DNA from 3 places in the Corynebacterium sp. KPL2895 genome. Region 1 is predicted to be linked to each of the others. Evidence: predicted binding sites of a transcription regulator. Region 1 holds the regulator's gene; each other region holds the start of a gene.
What was found. Region 1 encodes LexA, which represses DNA repair genes until DNA is damaged. Its sites were predicted from a motif close to CGAACANNTGTTCG; they were not measured.
Positions count from the first base shown of each region.

Region 1 (7,164 bases):
GAAGGAAGTATCGCCATGGAAAATACGCTTCAGTCCACTGTTAAAGGAACCGGCGTTGTTGCTGGAGTCGCCTATGCAGAAGCCGTATGGGTCCGCCCCCGCCCGGACCTGCCTACTGAAGGAAGTATTGACCAAGAGGCCAACAGCGAAGCCGAATACGATCGCTTCCTCGAGGCAGTCGATATCGTTGCCAGCCGCTTGGAAAACCGCGCCGCAGCCGCGGAGGGCCAAGCCTCGGAAGTGCTGACCGCAACCGCCGGCATGGTCAAGGACCGCGGCTGGCACAAGGCCGTGCGCAAGAACATCCGCTCCGGCAAGAATGCCGAGTTCGCCACGGTGGGAGCCACGGACAAGTTCGTCACCATGTTTGAGGCGGCCGGCGGCGTTATGGCTGAGCGCACCACCGATCTGAAGGACGTGCGCGACCGCGTCATCGCCCAGCTGCGCGGCGAGCAGGAGCCCGGTTTGCCCATGGTGGAAGGCCAAGCGGTACTTTTTGCCGATGACCTCGCGCCTGCCGATACCGCCACCCTGGATACCGCGCATATCCGCGCACTCGTCACCGAGCTGGGCGGGCCCACCAGCCACACCGCGATCATCGCTCGCCAGCTCGATATTCCGTGCATCGTTGCCGTGGGAAACAAGCTGCGCGAGATTGAAAGCGGCACGCTCGTCTTCGTCGACGGTGCGCTTGGAACCGTGACGCTGGGCGCGGACGAGGCAGAATCCACCAAGGCGGTCGAAGAATATCGCGAGCGCGCCGCCCGCGTTGCCGAATGGACTGGACCAGCGCAAACCAAGGACGGCCACCGCGTGCAGCTTTTGGCCAACGTGGCCGATGGCAACGCCGCCCGCATCGCCTCCGACTCGCAGGCAGAGGGGATTGGCCTCTACCGCACGGAGCTGTCGTTCCTATCCGCTAGCGAGGAGCCTTCCGTTGACGAGCAAGCAAAGATTTACAGAAAGGTCTTCAACGCCTACCCCGATTCCAAGGTCGTGGTGCGCACCTTAGATGCTGGTTCCGATAAACCGATTTCTTATGCCACGCTGTCCTCTGAGGAGAACCCGGCATTGGGCGTGCGCGGCCTGCGCATTGCCCGCGATAATGAGTCCCTCTTGACTCGCCAGTTGGATGCCATCGCACAGGCTGCGGAGTCCCGCGGCGAAGCTGCCGAGACCTGGGTCATGGCACCGATGGTGGCGACCTCGAAGGAGGCCCAGTGGTTTGCGGAGCTGTGCCGGGAGCGCGGCCTGACCGCGGGCGCAATGATTGAAGTTCCCGCGGCTGCGCTGATGGCGGATAAGATCATGCCGCACTTGGACTTCGTATCCATCGGCACCAACGATCTCACCCAGTACACGATGGCCGCTGACCGCTTGTCGCCACAGCTTGCTTACCTCACCGATCCGTGGCAGCCGGCCGTGCTTCGTCTGATCCAGCACACCTGCATCGCTGGACACGAATACAACGTCCCAGTTGGCGTCTGCGGTGAGGCCGCGGCCGATCCGCTACTGGCCTGCGTATTGACCGGCCTTGGCGTCAACTCCTTGTCGGCTGCGTCCACCGCAGTCGCCGGCGTCGGTGCCCAATTAGCCGAGTTGACCTTCGACCAGTGCCAGCAGCTTGCCGATGCCGCCCTCAATTCCGAAGGCCCCTCCGCCGCCCGTGCCGCGGCGATGGAGCAGATAGAAAAATTCAACTAGCGGCATAAAGCTTCGCCCTCCCCACCTCGGCGCCGAGGCAGGGAGGGCGAAGTCGTGTGCGGCCTGGATCTATTCGCTGGCTAACACAACGTCTATCTCGCGCTCGCGGAGAGCATCGACGAAGGATTCCGGCGTGCCGGAATCAGTGATGACGACATCGATATCGGCAATGGAAGCGAAGCTCACCAGGTAGTCGTTGCCCAATTTGCTGGAATCGCACATGACCACGACCTTGTGGGCATTCGTGACGAAGGCGGATTTGATGGCTGCTTCTTGGGAATCGGCCGTAGACAAGCCGTGATCGAGGGTCAGGGCATTGGTGCCGATAAAGGCGACATCGGCACGCATGAGCGCCATGGTGCGCAAGGCGGTATCGCCGACGACGGCCTGAGTGATTGCGCGTACGGTTCCGCCGAGGAGCTGGACATCGGGGACGCCACTATTGGCGAGGGACAGCGCAATGGGCAGGCTATTGGAGACGATATTGAACTGCGCTTGCGGGTATTGCTGGCTGATGAGCTCGGCAAAGGTATTGATGGTGGTGCCGGCGTCCAAAAAAATGCTGCCGCCGCCAGGGGGAAGGAAATCGAGCGCGGCATGCGCGATGGCGGCCTTGGCCCCCGATGCGGATCGCTGACGGGTATCGAGCGTGAGCTCTGCGGTTTGGAAGGCTTGCGAAGCAACGGCGCCGCCGTGCACGCGGTGGACAACGCCCTCTCTATCCAGCACAGCTAGGTCGCGGCGGATGGTTTCGGCAGTCACATCGAAACGCTCTGATAAATCGGTGACATTAACGCGACCCTCGACAGCAGTTTGGGACGCGATTTGGCGGCGTCGCTCCTCTGCGTACACGGACCCTCCTTGCTCCTTGCCTTCGGCCGGGCGGTTACTCCATTTGCGTATGCAGGTGCGCGGTGAAAGCTATATGATGTGGGATTTCTTCCTCCATTGTGTCAAAATTCAGCGGTAATCGGACGAAAACAAAAATGCAGGTTTGTGCGGCTGTCCGTTTTTGAACAAAACTTGCTGGTCAGTAAGCAATATTTCACCTTGATGAAAGTCAGACCAATTAGCGGTTAACTTACGGATCCGTTATTTCGGGGGTGCTTTATCAATAGGGAGCCCGAGTTCAAGTTGGTTTTGTGGGGCGTGATTGTATGGATGAACGGTCTTAAACTTCGGTAAAACTGGTACGCCCTGCTCTCCAAGTCGGGGAGACAGGGCTGTGCGAGTGGGTCGAAAGAATGCGTTTCAAGGAAGCGGGCGCAGAATACAGGTAGCGGTTATGGCCGCTGGTGAAGAACCGGCGTACAGCGAGTTCACATCTGCCTGGCGCGACTTAGAGCTTGCGGAAGACGGATACTACCTTGCCCATAATCTCTGCATCGTCGCCGTTGATGGGTGGGTAGGCATCATTGTGGGGAAGGAGCCACACGCCGGAGGAGTCGCGGTGGAATTCCTTGACGGTGGCCTCGGAGTCATCGAGAAGCGCGGCGACAAACTCGCCTTCCTCAGCCACTGACTGCGACCGGATGATGACCCAGTCGCCGTTAAGGATGCCGGCATCCTGCATGGAATCACCCACAACCTGCAACATATAAAGCTCGCCGCCGCCGACGACCTCGTCCGGCATGGGGAAATACGTATCAATATTTTCCTCTGCGGTGATCGGTGCACCGGCGGCAATGCGTCCCACGACTGGAATATAAGCTACGGCAGCGGACTCTTCAGGGCTGCGGGCAGAGGTATCGGTGGCCTCTTTAGATTTACGACCTGGTTTCTTTTCGCCGTCGTCAGTATTGAGGTGACGCACATCGACCGCGCGTGGCTTATTAGGATCGCGGCGCAAGAAGCCCTTTTCTTCCAGCTGCTTGAGCTGATAGGCCACGGACGAGGTGGATTGCAGGCCTGCGGCATCGCCAATTTCGCGGATGCTGGGTGGGTAGCCGCGTAACATCACCGCATCGCTGATGACGTTCAGGATGCGGCGTTGCCTTTCGGAAAGAGAAGCGTAATCGTTCTTTGCGTTGCTTGCTTTTTTGCGGCCCATGTGCGGCTCCTAGCTAGGGGTCTGAGGTTCTGCGGTCGTGGCTTGAAAAGGGGACTGGGTGGCAGTTGCGTGCCATAACCCATTTGTAGCACGAAAAGTACAGGCGTTCGAGATTTGCACACAAAACTGGACAGGTTTTCGAAGGAATGCTATAAATCGAACATAGAATCAATCTCGAACACAGGAGCGACATTATGCTTCTGTCGTGTCAAGGGGCCGCTTTAGACTTACGGCGGTCGTCGAAAGGAAAGAAATGTCTCAACTACTTAACTCTCGCAATAACATGGTTAAACAGCACTCGGTACGTCCACAGATCGTACCTTCAGCCGCTATCTGGGATATTGATGATCGTAGGTGGGGTGCTCAGCATCCCCGCTCTGAAAGAGGAAAAATTAGGACACTAGATTCTGAATATCGAACGAATTCTAAAGGGGATTCGAATATGTGGACTGAAGAGTATTCGTTGCCTAATGTGGCGAACAAGACGATCGAAGAAGACGATGCCCAGAGTTCACGCAAGAATTATCTCCTTGGTGCTGTGTTCGGCGCTGCGGTATTTTTTGGCACGGTCGTCGGCGGATTGATGGGCACGAGCGCTGAGGCACCGACTGAACCTGGCGCTTCGGTACAGCAAGTAGAAGCAGCGCTCGTTCAGTAATGCATCTAGTACTTAAGCGAGCGTTGGGAGGGCTTTAGGCTTGGCGTCTTTTTTGCCATCAGCTTGCCTTCCTCTGATTAGACGAGACCTGCTCACTTAACGAGGCAGGCATGCCGGTAACAGGAGTCTGGTGTATTGGCGTCTGAATCCTGGTTTGGCCTCGGGGTAAACTAAGCCGAGAAGCTAAAATAGCGAAAGGACTAGCGTGTACTGCCCGTTTTGCCATAACGAACAATCCCGCGTTATTGACTCTCGCGTGGTTGATGCAGGCGCATCGATACGGCGCCGCCGCGAGTGTGCTTCGTGTAAAGGGCGTTTTACCACTGTGGAAAAGGCCGTACTGCTGGTCGTTAAGAGAAACGGCCTTGCAGAACCATTTAGCAGGGACAAACTCATTCGGGGTGTCAGGCGCGCTTGCCAGGGCCGAGATGTTAGCGATGATGCCCTTAAGAAGTTGGCACAAGAAGTTGAGGAAACAGTGCGGGGCCATGGGTCATCGCAGGTTAACGCCAACGAAATTGGGCTTGCGATCCTTGAGCCGCTGCGCGACCTAGACGAGGTCGCATATCTGCGCTTTGCCTCGGTATATAAATCTTTCGAGAGCGCGGACGATTTTGAATCGGAGATTCGACTGATGCGGCGACGCGATCGCGGGGACCTTTAAAATGCGGGGCTTATGGCGGTTTCTTAGCAGTTATACGGCCATGCGAGTGCAGGTTTAGAGCAGTTTTAGCTGGCTTTTTGCATCATTATTTCGCTGTGGTCGGCTAATTCTCATGGCGCCGGCGGCCAAGAGAACGGATTTCCTTGTGGTTCGTCGGCAGCGGCGCATGGGCGGCAGTTGTGTTTGGGCTGCGGCGATAGTCGGCTGGCGGTTTTGGTTAGCCAGCCGACCGACCAGCGATGGCGGGAGCGGAGTTCTCAGCGGGTGACGGGGACTCGAGGTGCTGGGAGGTCAGCGCAGTTTATCCACTGCCTTCTGGATCCTCCGCAGGGATACCGCGTGCGCCGTTCCGAGGCGCTGGGCGAATAGCGAGACCCGCAATTCCTCGATCATCCAGTGGAGGTCCTTGACCTCGCGCGTCTTTTCACGACCCGCGGGGAGGTTGCGCAGCCGGTTTGCCAGGTAGGCCATGGCGTTATCTACCTCGGCCTGACGGTCGGCATCGCGATCTGGGTCGAGCGACAGGTCTTCCAAGCGGATCCGCATTGCCTGGATGTAGCGGGGAAGGTGTCGCAGGTGCGCGGCTCCGTGCACGGTGATGGCATTCGGCGGGAGAAGGAAAGCGAGTTGCTTTTCCATATCGTCGATGGCGGGACCGTCCCAGTGAGAAAGCTCGGCGCGGAGATTGGAATACTCAGCCAGGCCGGGGGCTATCGAAACAATTGATTGCCGCACGCGGCCGGGGACCTGTGGTTTTACGGAATCCTTGAGCTCGGTAAACGCCTCTGGGGAGCGCACGGGGCCGCCGGCTTCGAGCATGAGGTCACGGATTGCCGCGACGCGTGCGTCATTGACCAGCCCGTCGGCACCGCCATGCGGATAAGAGTCCACGGCGACGCGCTGTTGCAAGGGCAGCCCCTTGACCATTTGCGCGGTCGAGACAGAAATTTCGCGCATCAAGAGCGTGAGGGTGGTGGTGACCATGGCGGCATCGGCAGCGGCCTTGGTGGGGTGAACCTTAAGCTCCACGCCGTCTTTGGTGGCCACCAGCGCTGGGTAGGCGGTGACTTCGTGGCCGTCAACGGTGGTGGTGACGGTCTCGTCAACGGTGCCGAGGGTATCGTCGGTCCACTCGCTGACTGCGGTCGATTCGGCGGTGCGGCTAACTTGAGAGACGGACGATTTGATGTGCCCGGCCTGGCGCTCGCGCAGGGCGGCAAGGTCCCTATCGGAGTCGATGATGGTGCCACGCTTGTCGATGGCCGCGTAGTTCATCCGCAAATGATCCGGCAACTTGTCCGGTTGGAAGTCGGAGGCGTTGATGCCGTGGCCACCGAGCTCGCGTAGGACATCGGCAAGCTGCTGGGTAAGGGGGCCTTCGAAGGGAATGAGCCGGTCCATGGCGCGTTCGGCAAATTCCGGGGCTGGCACGACCGTGCGCCGCAGGGCCTTGGGAAGGGAACGAATAAGTTCGTTGACGAGCTCGAATCGCAGGCCGGGAACGAGCCAATCGAAGCCTTCGGTATCAAGCCCGGCAAGCATGGGCACAGGCACCATCACGGTGACGCCATCGAGCGGGTCGCCGGGTTCGAACCTATAGGTCAGCTCGTAATCGATGGATCCCTTGCGCCAGTGATCTGGGAAGGAGACTTCGGTTACGTCGTGGGAGTCATCGACAAGCGTGGCTGGGTCGAAATTCAGCAGATCGGGTTCCTGGCGGCGCTTTTTCTTCCACCAGGAATCGAAATGGCGGCCCGTGGTGACCTTGGCGGGAATGCGCTGGTCATAGAAATCGAAGAGGGTATCCTCATCCACGATAAGGCCGCGGCGGCGGGCCTTTTCCTCGTATTCGGCCGCTTCATCAAGGGCCTGCGCGTTTGCCTTGAGGAAGTCGTGGTGCGCGTTCCACTCGCCGGCGATAAGCGCATTGCGGATGAACATATCGCGCGCCGCGACGGGATCCACGCGGTGATAGGGCACGGTGCGATCCGCGACGATGGGCACGCCGTAGAGCGTGGACTTCTGGTGTGCGATGGCGGCCGCGCGCTTGCGGGACCACGTGGGATCGGAATAGTTGTGTTTAAGCAG
Region 1 covers NZ_JBEHFY010000005.1:77,407-84,570, forward strand. Annotated here, with positions in the region: gene ptsP (phosphoenolpyruvate--protein phosphotransferase) at 16-1,704, shown strand; gene sugR (transcriptional regulator SugR) at 1,774-2,556, opposite strand; gene lexA (transcriptional repressor LexA) at 3,044-3,754, opposite strand; gene ABRP95_RS03495 (hypothetical protein) at 4,008-4,412, shown strand; gene nrdR (transcriptional regulator NrdR) at 4,618-5,076, shown strand; gene hrpA (ATP-dependent RNA helicase HrpA) at 5,368-7,164, opposite strand, start outside.

Region 2 (7,164 bases), on a different contig from region 1:
TCGCAGCCAGGAATTAGAGTTATTAAAACGCCCTACCAGTCCGGCCGCGAGGACGCCTGGCCAGAGCTTCATGGTGGTAGCGAAGCCCAATAGGACGGCGCCTGTCTTGGGATGAGAAATAAGAAGCGCTGCGGCACCGGCGACGGCGACGGCAGGAAAAATATCGAGGCGCCACACAAAGACGTGTCCTGCAGCCGTGCCAAAAAATACCCAGAACCAGCCGGCGAGAAAAACCCGCTTATTGCGTTCGTGGTGGCGCAGCAGGAGGGCGAGGAAGGTGGCATCGACAAGCAGCGTCATGATGGTAAAGCCGATATAGAATACGCCGCGGTCTCCACCGGTGAACCAGCTTAAGATGATGGTGGGCCACGTGCCCGCGTGGGGGTATTCGGTCATCTTCGTAGGATCGGTGCCAAAAAGGCCGGCGAAATAATAGGCAACATCGCCGCGTGCGCTTTGGTCGAGCTTCAAAAAATAGACCAAAACCAAGCGGGCGAGCACCCAGCTCACCCATACCGCAGGAACTGTCGCGAATCTTTTCACCCAAAAGATTCTAGGGAATAATTTGGTCGTTGAGTAGTTCGAATCAGGTTCCTCGTCACCGGGGGTTGAACTGCCTCGGGGAGTAGGGTGGCAAGGCAGACGAAGACTTACGTGATGTAGCGCATAGTAGGCGCGCAAGAAAGGATGACTGTGGGCACCATTTCTGAGGTTTTGGCATTAGAAGGTACCCAAGATGCGGATGTCTTTTCTGGCCCGGCGATCCCCTCGCAGATTGAACGCACCTTTGGCGGGCAAGTTGCCGCGCAGGCCCTTGCCGCGGCGCAAAGGACGGTGGAGGGCAAGCAGGTGCATTCCCTCCATGGTTATTTCGTTGGCCCAGGTGATACGAAAAAGCCGCTGGAGTTGCAGGTAGAAAGGCTGCGTGATGGTCGTTCCTTTGCCAGCCGGCAGGTTCGGGTCATCCAAGGCGGCCGCCTCGTCTTTATTATGCTGGCTAGTTTCCACCGCGATGGAGATGCAGGTCCCGAACATCAGGATGTGGCACCGCAGGTATTAAGCCCCGATGAAGCCGCTCGCCGTGGCGGCGGGGCGCCCTATTCCACCCGGATTATCTTGAAGGAGTGGGCCGATTGGGATATTCGTTTGGTGCCCGATGAGGGCCGCGATGATGCCGCCGCGGAGGTGACAGGTGCCGGATATCGCCATATTTGGTTCCGCAATACCGGCGAGCTTGGGAGTGACCCCGACTTCCACCGCGCCGCCCTGACGTATATGTCCGATATGACCCTTATCCGGGCGGCGCTCATTCCGCACCAGGGGGAGAAGGTGCAACTGGCAAGCCTTGACCATGCGGTATGGTTTCTTCGCCCCTTTCGCGTGGATGAGTGGTTGCTCTATGAGCAGGTATCGCCCACAGCAGCGCAAGGAACGGCGATCGCGCGCGGTAAATTATTCAATGAGCAGGGCGAACTCGTTGCATTGGTCAACCAAGAAGGCTTGACTCGGTTCCTTGATGAGAACTTAGGTAGCGGTTCTGCGCACGGCAATTGGCATAACGTCTAGAAAAGCGTCTGTATCATGGGGGCGCTTTTCCCAGTTCGTGCAGGGCACGTATAATTGTCAACAGATTTAGAACCCAATTAGAAAGGGACTTAATGTCAGGCCACTCAAAATGGGCAACTACCAAGCACAAGAAGGCTGCCAATGACGCCAAGCGCGGCAAGGAATTTGCCAAGCTCATTAAGAACATTGAAGTGGCGGCGCGAACCGGCGGTGGTGATCCTGCGGCCAACCCAACGCTCGATGACATGATTAAGAAGGCCAAAAAGGCCTCTGTCCCCAATGACAACATCGAGCGCGCCCGCAAGCGCGGCTCTGGTGAAGAAGCTGGTGGTGCCGACTGGGAGACCATCATGTACGAGGGCTATGGCCCCAATGGCGTCGCAATGCTGATTGAATGCTTGACCGATAACCGCAACCGCGCGGCTACCGATGTCCGCACAGCGATGAGCAAAAATGGCGGCAACCTGGGTGAATCCGGCTCGGTTGCTTATATGTTCTCCCGCACCGGTTATGTCTTGTTGGAAAAGGGTGAGCTGAGTGAGGACGATGTCTTGATGGCAGTGCTCGATGCCGGCGCTGAAGAGGTCAAAGACCAGGGCGAGAAATTTGAGATCATCTGCGCTCCCACGGATGTGCAGGCTGTCAGGGAAGCCCTTAAGGAAGCAGATATCGAAGTCGATGACTCCGATAACGATTTCCGTGCCTCAGTTGAGGTTCCCCTCGAGGCCAATGACGCCAAGAAGATCTTCCGCCTCATCGATGTTTTGGAAGAATCCGACGACGTCCAGAACGTATATACCAATATGGATCTATCGGAAGAGGTCCTAGCGGAGCTCAACGCAGAATAGGGTTCCTGCACTTATTGGGGCACTAGCTCGGTGGCGGGTCTTCGCGCATGCGGAGATTCCGGCGCCGAGCTTTGTTGTGTTTTTATTGGGGCAGTCTAAAATTCACGCCGTGTTGTAGAACATGTGTGTGTAAGACATAATGGGGAATTGAGACTAGAAACGACGAGGCCGCGGAACGGGGAGTGGGCGGGTGTGAATATCGAAGGCATGCGCGTGATGGGCATCGACCCTGGGCTTACTCGCTGTGGCCTGTCCGTGGTCCAAGCAGGCCGCGGGCGCGCAATTCTTCCCGTCTCCGTTGGCGTGGTGCGGACCCCGAGCGATAAAGATTTAACCGAGCGGCTCCTGCGGCTGTCCGTTGCGGCTAAGGAGTGGATGGACGATTATTCGCCGGATGTGGTTGCCATAGAGCGCGTCTTCGAACGCGGCCAGGTTTCGACCGTCATGCAGACTGCACACGTCGTAGGAGTCCTCGTGCTCGCGGCCGCCGAGCGGGATATTCCGGTGTATATGTACACCCCGTCCGAGGTGAAAAAGGCTATTTCTGGCAACGGACGCGCCGATAAGAAACAAATGACGGCGATGATTACTCGTATCCTGGGGCTTACGGAGCCGACCAAGCCGGCGGATGCAGCGGACGCATTGGCGCTGGCTGTCTGTCATTGCTGGCGGGCGCCAGCGATTGTCAGGATGGATAGTACCGGTTTAGGGCTTGGTGCAAAGACCAGTGGTGTCCGCGGGCGGGGGAAGAGCATCAAGCCCTAATGCACTGCTCACCCACTAAGTTTTATTAAATACAAGGTCATGGCGAACGCGTACACAGGTAGGAAGGCACGGTAGAAAATGATTGCGGCATTGCGGGGAGAAGTCCTCCTCATTGGTTTAGATCACGGCGTTATTGATTGCGGAGGGGTGGGCTATAAGTTCTTGGCCACCGCAAAGACGTTGGGAACCCTGCGCCGCGGAGAAACCGCCTTTGTACTCACTACCTTGGTGGTCAAGGAAGATGCGTTGACCCTGTACGGTTTTACCAGCGATGACGATCGCGAAATGTTCCAGGTGCTGCAATCCGTGTCCGGCTTGGGCCCTAAACTCGCCTTGGCTGCATTATCCGTCATGGGAGCAGAAGAGCTGGCTGCAGCCATTGGCGGGGAGGATGTTAAGGCGCTGCAGTCTATTCCGGGCGTCGGCAAGCGGATGGCCCAACGCCTTACCTTGGAGCTTAAAGATAAGGTAAAGCGCTTTGCTGGAACTCCAACGGCTGATGCGGCGCCGGCGGCAACAAGCGGTGGTGGCCCAGTTGTCGATAGCGTTACTGAAGCCCTCTTGGGCCTAGGATTTACTGAGAAGGCGGCTCGTCCCGTGGTGGAGGCGGCATATGCCGAAGCCCCCGCGGCGGATACGTCGACCTTGCTGCGCGCGGCCCTAGCCCAGTTGGGTAAGCAGGGTTAAAAGAACACGACGTCAAGAAGACACGAAGGCTACAGCATGTCCGATATTGAGCGTACCGAGTTCAACCTCCCGGAGGGAATGAATGAGGCGCACGATTCACAGCACAATAGTGATGTGGAAGCCACCGCTCACGCCGAAGAACACGATATCGAGCGCTCCCTGCGCCCGAAATCCCTGACGGAATTTATTGGGCAGCCAAAGGTGAGGGAACAGCTGTCCCTCGTGCTGACTGGCGCGAAGAACCGCGGGGTCACCCCAGACCACGTCCTGCTATCGGGTCCGCCCGGCCTGGGTAAGACCACGATGGCCATGATCATTTCGCAGGAACTTGGGACGTCGCTGCGCATGACTTCGGGTCCAGCGCTGGAGCGGGCGGGAGATCTCGCGGCCATGCTTTCGAACCTCATGGAAGGCGACGTGCTCTTCATCGATGAGATCCACCGCATAGCCCGCCCCGCCGAAGAAATGCTCTATATGGCCATGGAGGATTTCCGCATCGATGTGATTGTGGGCAAGGGGCCGGGAGCTACCTCGATCCCCTTGGAGATCCCGCCGTTTACGTTGGTCGGAGCCACAACGCGAGCGGGAATGCTCACTGGTCCGCTGCGGGATCGCTTCGGCTTTACCGCCCAAATGGAGTACTACAGCACCGAGGATCTCACCCATGTGATCAAGCGTGCGGCACATATCTTGGACGTCGCCATCGACGATGATGCCGCCGTTGAAATCGGCTCGCGTTCGCGCGGCACTCCGCGCATCGCCAACCGCCTACTGCGCCGCGTGCGCGACTATGCGGAGGTCAATGGCACCGGGCGCATCGATCTTTCCGCCGCGCAGGGGGCGTTGGAGGTATTCGATGTTGATGAAATGGGGTTGGACCGGCTAGACCGCGCCGTTCTTAATGCCCTGATCAATGGTCATGGTGGTGGGCCGGTGGGTGTTAATACCTTGGCCATCGCCGTTGGTGAGGAACCCTCCACTGTGGAGGAGGTATGTGAGCCGTACTTGGTTCGCGCCGGCATGATTTCGCGCACTGGGCGGGGCAGAGTAGCCACCGCAGCCGCCTGGCAGCACCTGGGCCTGACGCCTCCGGATGGGGCAATTGGGCTGTTTTAAGGGAGCATGAACACCTCGCTGATGGTGTCAGTGAGGTGGAACTAGCCCATGGTTTTTGTGAACCAAACAGTCTGGCATACTGGAAAGTTATGGAAATCATCTTTCTCATAATCATTGTCATTTTGTTCATCATTCCTTCCTTTATGGCGATGCGTAAGCAACGCCAGCGCCAAAACGACATGCAATCGCTGCAGAACTCCCTGCAGAATGGAGATCGCATCGTGACCGCTGGCGGTGTCCACGGCGTGGTGCGCGGAACCACCGATACCAGTGTGGACCTCGAGGTTTCCCCGGGGGTTACCCTTACCTTTGACAAGATGGCGGTGGTTCGCACCGAAAGCGAAGCTCAGAACCTCGCCCGCGGTGGTGCAGACAATGCTGGAGAGCCACAGCGCGACAACGGTAAGAACAATAATGATGACGGATTCAATGGTGGGGAAGGCGAGCAGCCCTCTAACCGCTAATTCCTCGTTATCGCCCGTGCTCTCAACGAAGGCAGGCGCGGGCGCACCCTGTGCACACGGCTAGTGTTCTCTGAACCTGCAATTGGCTTAAGGGAAACGTAGAACCTGACACATTTTCGCTGAATCGCGGACCCCGTTAAGGAAAATGTTGTTCCATGACGTACGATTGTGCGTTGTTAACGTGCCCGTGCCGAATTGGGCGGGCCGTATTTAATGTTTAATCACCCTGGTTTGCAGTGCACAGGAGAATATCGTTGTCCGCATCATCTCGAGGCGCTATGAAAAATAGCAACCGCCAATGGCCTAAACGCGCCCTCGCGCTTTTTGGGCTTATCGTGGTCGTTATCTATGCGCTGGTCTTTTTCACCGGAAACCGCCAAGCCACCCCAAAGCTAGGCATTGACCTGCAGGGCGGCACGCGCGTTACCTTGGCACCACAAGGTGAAGACCCCACCCAGGACCAGCTACGGCAGGCGCGCAATATTTTGGAACAGCGCGTGAACGGTATGGGCGTTTCTGGTTCCGAGGTCGTCATCAACGGCAATACCCTCGTCATCACAGTACCGGGCGAGGACGCCTCGCAGGCCCAAGCAGTGGGGCAGACCTCTCAGTTGTACTTCCGCCCGGTGGCGCAACCCTCGGCGCCGGATTTGGACAAGCTCGACAAAGAGCTGGAGGATATGGCCAACCGCTGGGTCAAATACGGCGTCCTAGATAAGGAAGAAGCTAACAAGAAGTTGGAAGACGTCACCAATGCCGTTGCCCAGCAAGAAGCGCAGGCTGAGGGCAAGGAAGCGAAAGACGTCAAGGCCCCGAAGGTTTCCGCTAAGCCTTTGGATGAGCCGTCCAACTCAATTGAGCAGACCGAGCGTCGCGATGAAATCACCGAGATGTTGTTGAAGGACCGCCAATCGGAGGATCCGACTACGCAGGCAGCGGCCTCTTCACTTTTGACGTGCCAGGGAGCCGCTGACCCGCTGGCTGGCGCAGACGATCCGTCCAAGCCTTTTGTTACCTGTGATTACGACAGCGGCACTCCTTATGTCTTGGAGCCAGCCCCGTTGCTCAGTGGCATTGAGGATGAAGACGGTACCCGTTTGACGGGTAATGAGATTGATACCAATTCCCCGATCAACGGTGGCCTCAACCCGCAGTCCGGCCAGATGGAGATCAGCTTCTCCTTCAAGACTGGCAACGGCCCGAACGGCTCCCAGACCTGGGCTGACCTTACGCGGGAGCATCTGAACGACCAGATTGCTATCACCCTTGACTCGGCTGTCATTTCTGCGCCGGTTATCCAGGGTGCTACCCCGTATGGTTCCGCTACCTCCATTAATGGTGAATTTAGCCAAGAAGAAGCCAATAACCTAGCCAATAACCTGCGCTACGGCGCATTGCCGCTGTCCTTTGCCGGCGAGAATGGCGAGCCCGGTGGCACGGTGGAGTCCATTCCTCCGACACTGGGTAAGGCAGCGCTAGAAGCTGGTCTTTGGGCTGGCTTGGCAGGCTTGATTTTGGTCATCCTTTACTCGCTGTACTACTTCCGCGCGCTCAGTGGTGTGTCCGTTATCTTCTTGCTCGGCTCTGCCCTGCTGACCTACGGCGCTATTGTGCTGCTGGGGCGCTGGATTGGGTACTCGCTCGACCTTTCCGGTATCGCCGGTTTGGTCATCGGTGTCGGTGCGACAGCGGACTCGTTCGTGGTCTACTACGAGCGC
Region 2 covers NZ_JBEHFY010000001.1:9,438-16,601, forward strand. Annotated here, with positions in the region: gene ABRP95_RS00055 (DUF2029 domain-containing protein) at 1-543, opposite strand, end outside; gene ABRP95_RS00060 (acyl-CoA thioesterase) at 688-1,566, shown strand; gene ABRP95_RS00065 (YebC/PmpR family DNA-binding transcriptional regulator) at 1,659-2,414, shown strand; gene ruvC (crossover junction endodeoxyribonuclease RuvC) at 2,607-3,179, shown strand; gene ruvA (Holliday junction branch migration protein RuvA) at 3,258-3,866, shown strand; gene ruvB (Holliday junction branch migration DNA helicase RuvB) at 3,903-4,982, shown strand; gene yajC (preprotein translocase subunit YajC) at 5,072-5,446, shown strand; gene secD (protein translocase subunit SecD) at 5,725-7,164, shown strand, end outside.
Region 2: the regulator LexA is predicted to act here: its motif matches at 2,531-2,544, upstream of ruvC (crossover junction endodeoxyribonuclease RuvC).

Region 3 (7,164 bases), on a different contig from region 1:
GGTCAGAGCCATTTTTCAATAGAAAAAGAGCCGCCTGCCTTACGGCAGCGGCTCCTTATCTTGGTAGTGCTAGCTCTCTGGTAGCTGCTCTACGTATAACCACTCAGAATCTAGCTCCCCGTGGCGCGAGCACTTGGTGTGCCAGCCATCGGGGCGCACCTGGGCCACCATGCGGCGGCCGCAGATCTGGCAGTAGCGCGGTACGTCGAGGCCAGCAGCTGCAGCGGGGTGCAGCTTGAAGACCTCTTCGATCGGCTTGCCGGTATTGGGGTGGAAAATTGGCTCGTCCCCGGCCAGGACGGCGGTTGCCAACTCAGAGTTCGGCTCGGACACTACAGAGCCTTGATCGGGAGATCGATGCGGCCCAGCATGTCCACATCCTTTTCGATTTCCTGACCCAAGGTGGTCAAGTAGTTGCCGGCAATGATGGCGTTGATGCCGCCGAGCAAACCGCGCTCGGTGCCGTCATCGCCAAGCGAAAGCTCGCGGCCGCCGGCGAAGCGGAGGGTGGTGGAGGGCATCGCCAAGCGGAATGCAGCAACGGCGCGCAGGCCCTCACCCAGCGGAACCAGCGGGCGGTCAGCGAACGGGGTGCCCGGGCGAGGGTCGAGGAAGTTCATCGGAACCTCGCACGGATCGATCTCTGCCAGCTGTGCTGCGAACTCGGCGCGCTGCTCCAGGGACTCGCCCATGCCGATGATGCCGCCACAGCAGACTTCCATGCCTACCTCGCGCACGTAATCCAGGGTCTTCTTGCGCTCTTCCCAGGTGTGGGTGGTGACCACGTTGGGGAAGTAGGAGCGGGAGGTCTCCAGGTTGTGGTTGTAGCGCTGTGCGCCCATGTCCTTCAGGCGCTGTGCCTGCTCGCGGGTCAGGGTGCCCAGGGAGCAGGAAATCTCGATGTCAACGGCATCGTTAATGGCGGCGATGGCCTCGCCCACCTGGTCCAGCAGGCGGTCATCCGGGGACTTCACCGCAGCAACGATGCAGAATTCGGTGGCGCCGGTCTTGGCGGTCTTCTGTGCCGCCTCCACCAGCTCAGGGATGTTCAGGCGCACTGCGCGCACTGGGGACTCGAAGAGGCCGGACTGGGAGCAGAAGTGGCAATCTTCTGGGCAACCACCAGTCTTGATGGAGATAATGCCTTCCACCGATACGTCCGGGCCGCACCACTTCAGGCGGGTCTGGTGGGCGATATCAGCAATTTCTTCCAGCTGGGAATCTGGAACCTGCAGTACTTGTAGTAGTTCTTCCTGGTTAAGGCCTTTGCCTTGCTCCAGAGCTTTCTCACGGGCGATGTCGATGATGCTCATGCAGTGAACCCTACTTGAACGCCGTTCAACTTTGGCCAAAATCACAAAATTTTTTTCGCGGGATTACCCTAAGGGGCATGACGCTTTACGATGACACCCTCGAACTCCTCCAAGAACTCATCCGCAATGCTTGCGTAAACGACCTCACCCCGGATTCCGGTTTTGAGGTGCGCAATGCCGATACGCTAGAGAACTTTTTTGCCGGTGAAGACGTCTCCATCGAGCGCTTTGAATCCCACCCGGGCCGCGTGTCCATCGTGGTCACCGTACCCGGCGATCCCGCCAAGGAGCCTCTCACCCTTATGGGGCATACCGATGTCGTGCCCGTCGACGAACCCAAGTGGACCAAACCACCCTTCGAGGCCCTCATTGAAGACGGCAAGCTCTACGGCCGCGGTTCCGTAGACATGCTCTTTATTACCGCCACCATGGCAGCCGTCACCCGCGAGGTAGCGCGCGCCGGCAACCCCGGCGGAACGCTTGCCTTCGTGGGCATGGCCGATGAAGAGGCCCGCGGTGGCCTGGGCGTACGGTGGATGGCAGAAAACCACCCCGATGCTTTCTCCTGGAAGAACTGCCTCTCCGAGACCGGCGGTAGCCACCTGCCCGGCGCGGTGGGCTTCAACGTGGGCGAAAAGGGTGCTGGCCAGCGCCGCCTCCACGTCACCGGCGATGCCGGGCACGGCTCAACGCCCTACGGCAAAGACTTTGCCATCGTAAAGATCGGCGAGGTCGCCCGCCGCATCGCCGAGGCCGAGCCACCCACAGCCTCCAACGAGATCTGGGAGGGCTTCGTCCGCACCTTCAAGTTCGATCCTGAGACCGAAAAAGAGCTTATCGATGGCACCGGTGACTACACCAAGTTCGGCAACCTCGATGCCTACGCCCATGCTTTTAGCCACACCACCATCGCTGAGACCGTCCTGCGTGCCGGCGGAGCCATCAACGTGCTTCCCTCCCACGCCTACCTCGAGATGGATATCCGCCCCTTCCCTGGGCAAACCCAGGAAGACTTGGACGATTTCCTCCGCAGCGCACTGGGCGATCTTGCCGATGAGGTAGAAATCGAACACCTCATTACCGAAAACGCCACCCAGTCCTCCACCAATACCGAGCTCTGGCGCACCATTGAGGCCACCGCCAAAGAGTTCTTCCCCGATAAAGACGTCGTGCCCGTCCACGCCACCGGTGGCTCCGACCTCCGCTTCGCTCGCCGCAAGGGCGGCAACGCCTATGGCTTTGCCATGCATGCCGAGGGCCGCGATATGGCCAGCGCCAACTCGCAATTACACAGCCACGATGAGCACCTCTACCTCGAAGACCTGGATCTCACCGTGCGCGCCTACCACAGCCTGGTCAACCGCTTCTTGGGCCTGAACCAGTAGCACTCCCCCCTCGCTTTTACGAGGTGACCTGAAAATAGATCCCGGCATGCGCGCTGCAGCCGGGATTAAACATATGCCCACACTGCGGGCATGCCTCGACAGAGGAATACAGCCGGTAATCCATCTCGAGGCCACAGGAACCGCAGAGGGCAGCGGGGGCATCGACAAGCATGGGCCCAAACTCATGATCCGTCAGCTCCGCATGGCACAGCATGCACGCAAAGTACTCGCCACAGGTCGCGCACTTATTGGCCACCACGTCGAGCGGGGAATGCCAATGCTTGCACCGGCCCTCCGCATCAATCGCGCCGCGAATCTTCATGGTTCTGCCACTCCTTCTTCTTCGCCTCCGACTTCTTTGCATTGCGCACCGCCATCACCCCAAAGGCAATGGCAATAACTATAGGCATCCACACCCTGCTGTAATCCATAAGGAAAACCACCCACTCCGGCGGAGCAAAGTGCACCGCAAACTGCGGCGCGGGTAAGGTAATCTGCGGTGGCTCCGGCAGATTCGGCAGATTCGGCAGCGGTAGGTAAATCTCCGGAAAATCTACATCTGGCAGCTCCCAATCCGGCAGCAAGCGCGAGAGGATGCGGCTAATAATAGGAGCCAAAACAATCATCGCGATGGCCCACCCGGACTTCCCCAGCCCACCGAGCAGTGGATACAGCACGCGCTTGAAGGGGCTTTCTTCCATTGCCCGGCGCCGCTTTTTACCCAAGGAGCCCGGCGGCGGATCAAAGGCCACGGCCTCCTCCCCATCGCGGTAGTAGACATCCTGTATCTCCCCAAAGGGCGTGGCTTGGATATCTAAATAAGGCTTAGTCCGCGGCGCATTATTCTCACTGAATGAGAGATCGCTTTCCAGCTTCTTCTGCAATGAATAATGGCCACCACGCGGCTTGTCGTGCCGGCTGCGAACCTCGTGGTCGACCACGATCTGCATGCGGGGTGCAGGATTCTTCCGCCAGAGCTGGATGCGGCGGATAAAGGGGGCATCGCCAAGCACCGGCGTAAATTCCTTTGGCTCCTTGGGCCATTCGCCCCGCTCGGCGAACTCGGCATCGTAGCCGCGCTCAACTTCGAGCAGGCCGGCCTCGGGGTGGTCCAACCGCCAGATTTCCATCAGCGCTCCCTCACCTTGGCGCCCAATTTGCTAGCACCCCACGCCAAAAGGACCACTACCGGCAGGTAAATCCATGTCCCCTCGTTGAAGTACATCTCCATGGCCGCGAAATAAGCGATGCCCGCAACCCAGAAGATGGTCCATGAGTAGCGGAATGTGGTGGCATCGATAAGAGCAATAAGCACGGTAAGCCCACCCATGATGCCGAGCAATACCGTGCCGGAAACCGCCTGGTAAATCGCCGGCGGGAGCCCCAAGAAGACAGCGATCATCGCCAAGGGCGCCCACCACTGCCACCACGCACGCCCGGGTTCTTCCTGCGTTTCCTGCTCCTGACTCATACCTTCCTCAAGCTAGCACATAATTTTGCTTCTTAAGCTGGCTATCCTGACGGAAGAATATGCAGTCCTACCTGCAAAAACGCCTTAAAACAGGCGAATGTCCGGCGGGTGTTCTATAGTGTTGTTCGTACACACGTTCACCCTACAAATTTAGGTTTTAAGCGCCATGGAAGATCCCCACTTTTCCACGACCAACACCAAAGACCCCACTACACGCTTAGCTTTTGAGATGCGAAAATCTGAATACGAGTTCTGGACTGAACAGATCCCTGATCTCGATTCTGATTTCGAATTAGTAACCCAATCCCTCTACCGCACCACCGGAGTTAATGAAGGGCGAATCGGCCATATCCTGATGGCCCTGTACCGCCTGGAAGAGCTCCCCCAACTGAAAGAACTGCAGCACCAGCTCTATCACCTAGATTTAGACCGCCTCATTGCCATCAATAAATCCCTTAACCGCCTGGGCAACCCGACCCCGGAGGTAGTCGCGCGCATCGATGAGCAGCTCACCGCCTACCTCACTCCCACCCGCGCCAACCAGTCCATGCGGACGCAAGCCCAGATTAAAAGGAAGATTAATGAGCTCATCAACCTCGAAGATGACACGCTTGCGGTCAAAAAGGGGCCGACCCAGCCGCGCTACACCATGGAGAATTGGGGAAACAATACCTCGGCGATGACGCTGAGCGCGGATCCCTCGGTGATGGCGTGCGTAGATAAGTGCATCAAGGAGACTGCGCTCAAGCTGGATTGCTCGCTTGCCGATGCCGCCATTTCCCTCCTCACCGGCAATACCGAAGCACCCCAAGTCATCCTGAATGCTTACAAGGCAACCGATGTCCCCAACTCCCCCGCATTCATTGAATCCGTTGGGTGGCTCGACCCAGCGCGCTCCAACGCGCTGCCCTACTCCAAGATCCGGGAAATGAACCCGGATAAGGAGGTAAAGGGATACGTCACCCCGCCGGATATGGCAGCCTACCTCGAAGGATTCGACGGCACCTGTCGCTACCCAGGCTGCAACCGTCCTGCCACGGTGTGCCAAAAGGATCACCGCATCAACCACGCGGATGGCGGACCGACGACTCCCGCAAACCTCGCGTGCCTGTGCCAGCACCACCACAACATAAAGACCGATGGCCGGGCTTTCTACGTCATGGATCCGCACACTCGAGACATTATTTGGCTCTTCGAAGACGGCACCTGGACCGTCACCGAGCCCTCCGGCCCGCTGGCAGAAAAGAATAAGAATTGGGTGCAGACTTTTGCACAAACCATGACCGCCCACCGTGCGCGAGCCTACGAAGAGGCCCACGAGGCACAGAAAGAAGCAAAAACCACCCCTAGGGAGGAGGATTAAAAACGCCCAATGCCATACATTGGCAGGCATGATACAAAACTTATTCACGCCAGACGAGCTGGTTATTTCCCAAACCAAGTCTTTCCTCAAAGATCGATTCATGATTTCTGATGTCAACGGGACCCCCGTCGGCACCATTGTGCAATCCACCAGCCTCAAGGACATGGTGTTTAAACCCTCCCGGAGCTTGGAGGTCGCGCTCACGGATGCCGAAGGCAACCCCCAACAAACAGTCATGACGATTTCGGATCCGCCGAATCTTCTGCGGGATACCTACGAGGTGCACCTGCCGGGAATTGAACAGCCCATGGCCGTTATCACCAAGCGTTTCTCCATGTTCAAAACCAAGATGGAACTAACGATGGAGGGCTTTGCCGATGTCGAAGTACACGGCGATTTCTGGGACTGGAATCTCACCATCACCTCCCAGGATCGCCAGCTTGCCGATGTCTCCAATAAATGGACCGGCATGGGCAACTACTTCATGGGTAAAAACACGTATCTCCTGCGCATCGTGCCAGGCCTCAACGAGCAACAACACGCCGCCATCATTGGCGCCGTAATGAGCATGGATATGCTGCGCGCGAAGAAACAGAAAAACAGCAACTAGGTGCGCGCATGGTCATTGTTGCAAACGGTGTTTCAGGACTGGTCCCACTGTAAGCACGGAGGTTCCAATTCCGGATACGGCAAGTGCCGATGGCGCTTACGACAGGCGCCCCGATGATGTATCCGATAAGCATCGCAGAGCTATTTATCGATCCCATCGTAGAAAGGGCTTTGGGCTTAACCTCATCAGGTACGGTTCCAACAACGATGATTCGCAGTGCAGCCACCTGAACGGCATTGCATACTCCGCTAAGGAAGAAGCATGGAATACAGAGCCACAAGGAGGGAATTAGACCGGGTAAAGCAATAAAACACCCCATGGCGAAGCCGGCTCCGGTCAGGGCCTTCTCGGCATTGTGTGCGCTGAGATGGGCTGAAAATCGTGCGCCAAAGATGCGGCCCACGATGAAAGCCTGGGCGATGATTGCATATACCGTACCGCTCGCTTGGAGGGTACTGGTCACATAGAAGACAAGCGCAATGTTGAAAATCGAGGTGCAAATGATTGCTCCCCAAATGCTGGTTAGTGCGGAGCGAGAACGTCTATTTTTCAATAAGAGAGAAGGAGCCTCGAGTACCTTTTGGAAAAAGCTCGGTGAAGATTCTTTCAGTCTTAGCTGCACTGAATTGTCCTGGGACGTGGATTTGTAGAGGAAGAAAAAGACAAGTAGCGAAACCGCCACGGCGCAAGCTTCAACAAAGAGTGCAGTCTGCACGTTCCTTTGGTCAAGAAGTAATCCTCCCAGCAATGAGCCAAGGAATCCGCCGCCAAGGCGCGCGGTATCCAAGAGGGAGAAGGCTTTCGCTTGCTGGCTTCCACTGACTTGGGAGTCAACGATAGTGAAAATGGCTGGAATCGACAGTCCGCTTAAGCATGCGGTGACGAGGTTTCCAAAAATGAGGATCAACGGCTCTGGAAAGGCTGTCATTGCTAATAGGCCCAGCAGATCCAATAAGAGAACAGAAATTGCTATTCGATAGCTGCTGAATTGGTCTGGGCTGGATTAAATAGACCATGTGGTT
Region 3 covers NZ_JBEHFY010000014.1:59,494-66,657, forward strand. Annotated here, with positions in the region: gene bsaP (biotin synthase auxiliary protein BsaP) at 70-333, opposite strand; gene bioB (biotin synthase BioB) at 333-1,313, opposite strand; gene ABRP95_RS07685 (M20/M25/M40 family metallo-hydrolase) at 1,391-2,698, shown strand; gene ABRP95_RS07690 (CHY zinc finger protein) at 2,715-3,020, opposite strand; gene ABRP95_RS07695 (hypothetical protein) at 2,998-3,828, opposite strand; gene ABRP95_RS07700 (heme transporter) at 3,828-4,169, opposite strand; gene ABRP95_RS07705 (HNH endonuclease signature motif containing protein) at 4,336-5,532, shown strand; gene ABRP95_RS07710 (LURP-one-related/scramblase family protein) at 5,561-6,142, shown strand; gene ABRP95_RS07715 (MFS transporter) at 6,081-7,094, opposite strand.
Region 3: the regulator LexA is predicted to act here: its motif matches at 4,296-4,309, upstream of ABRP95_RS07705 (HNH endonuclease signature motif containing protein).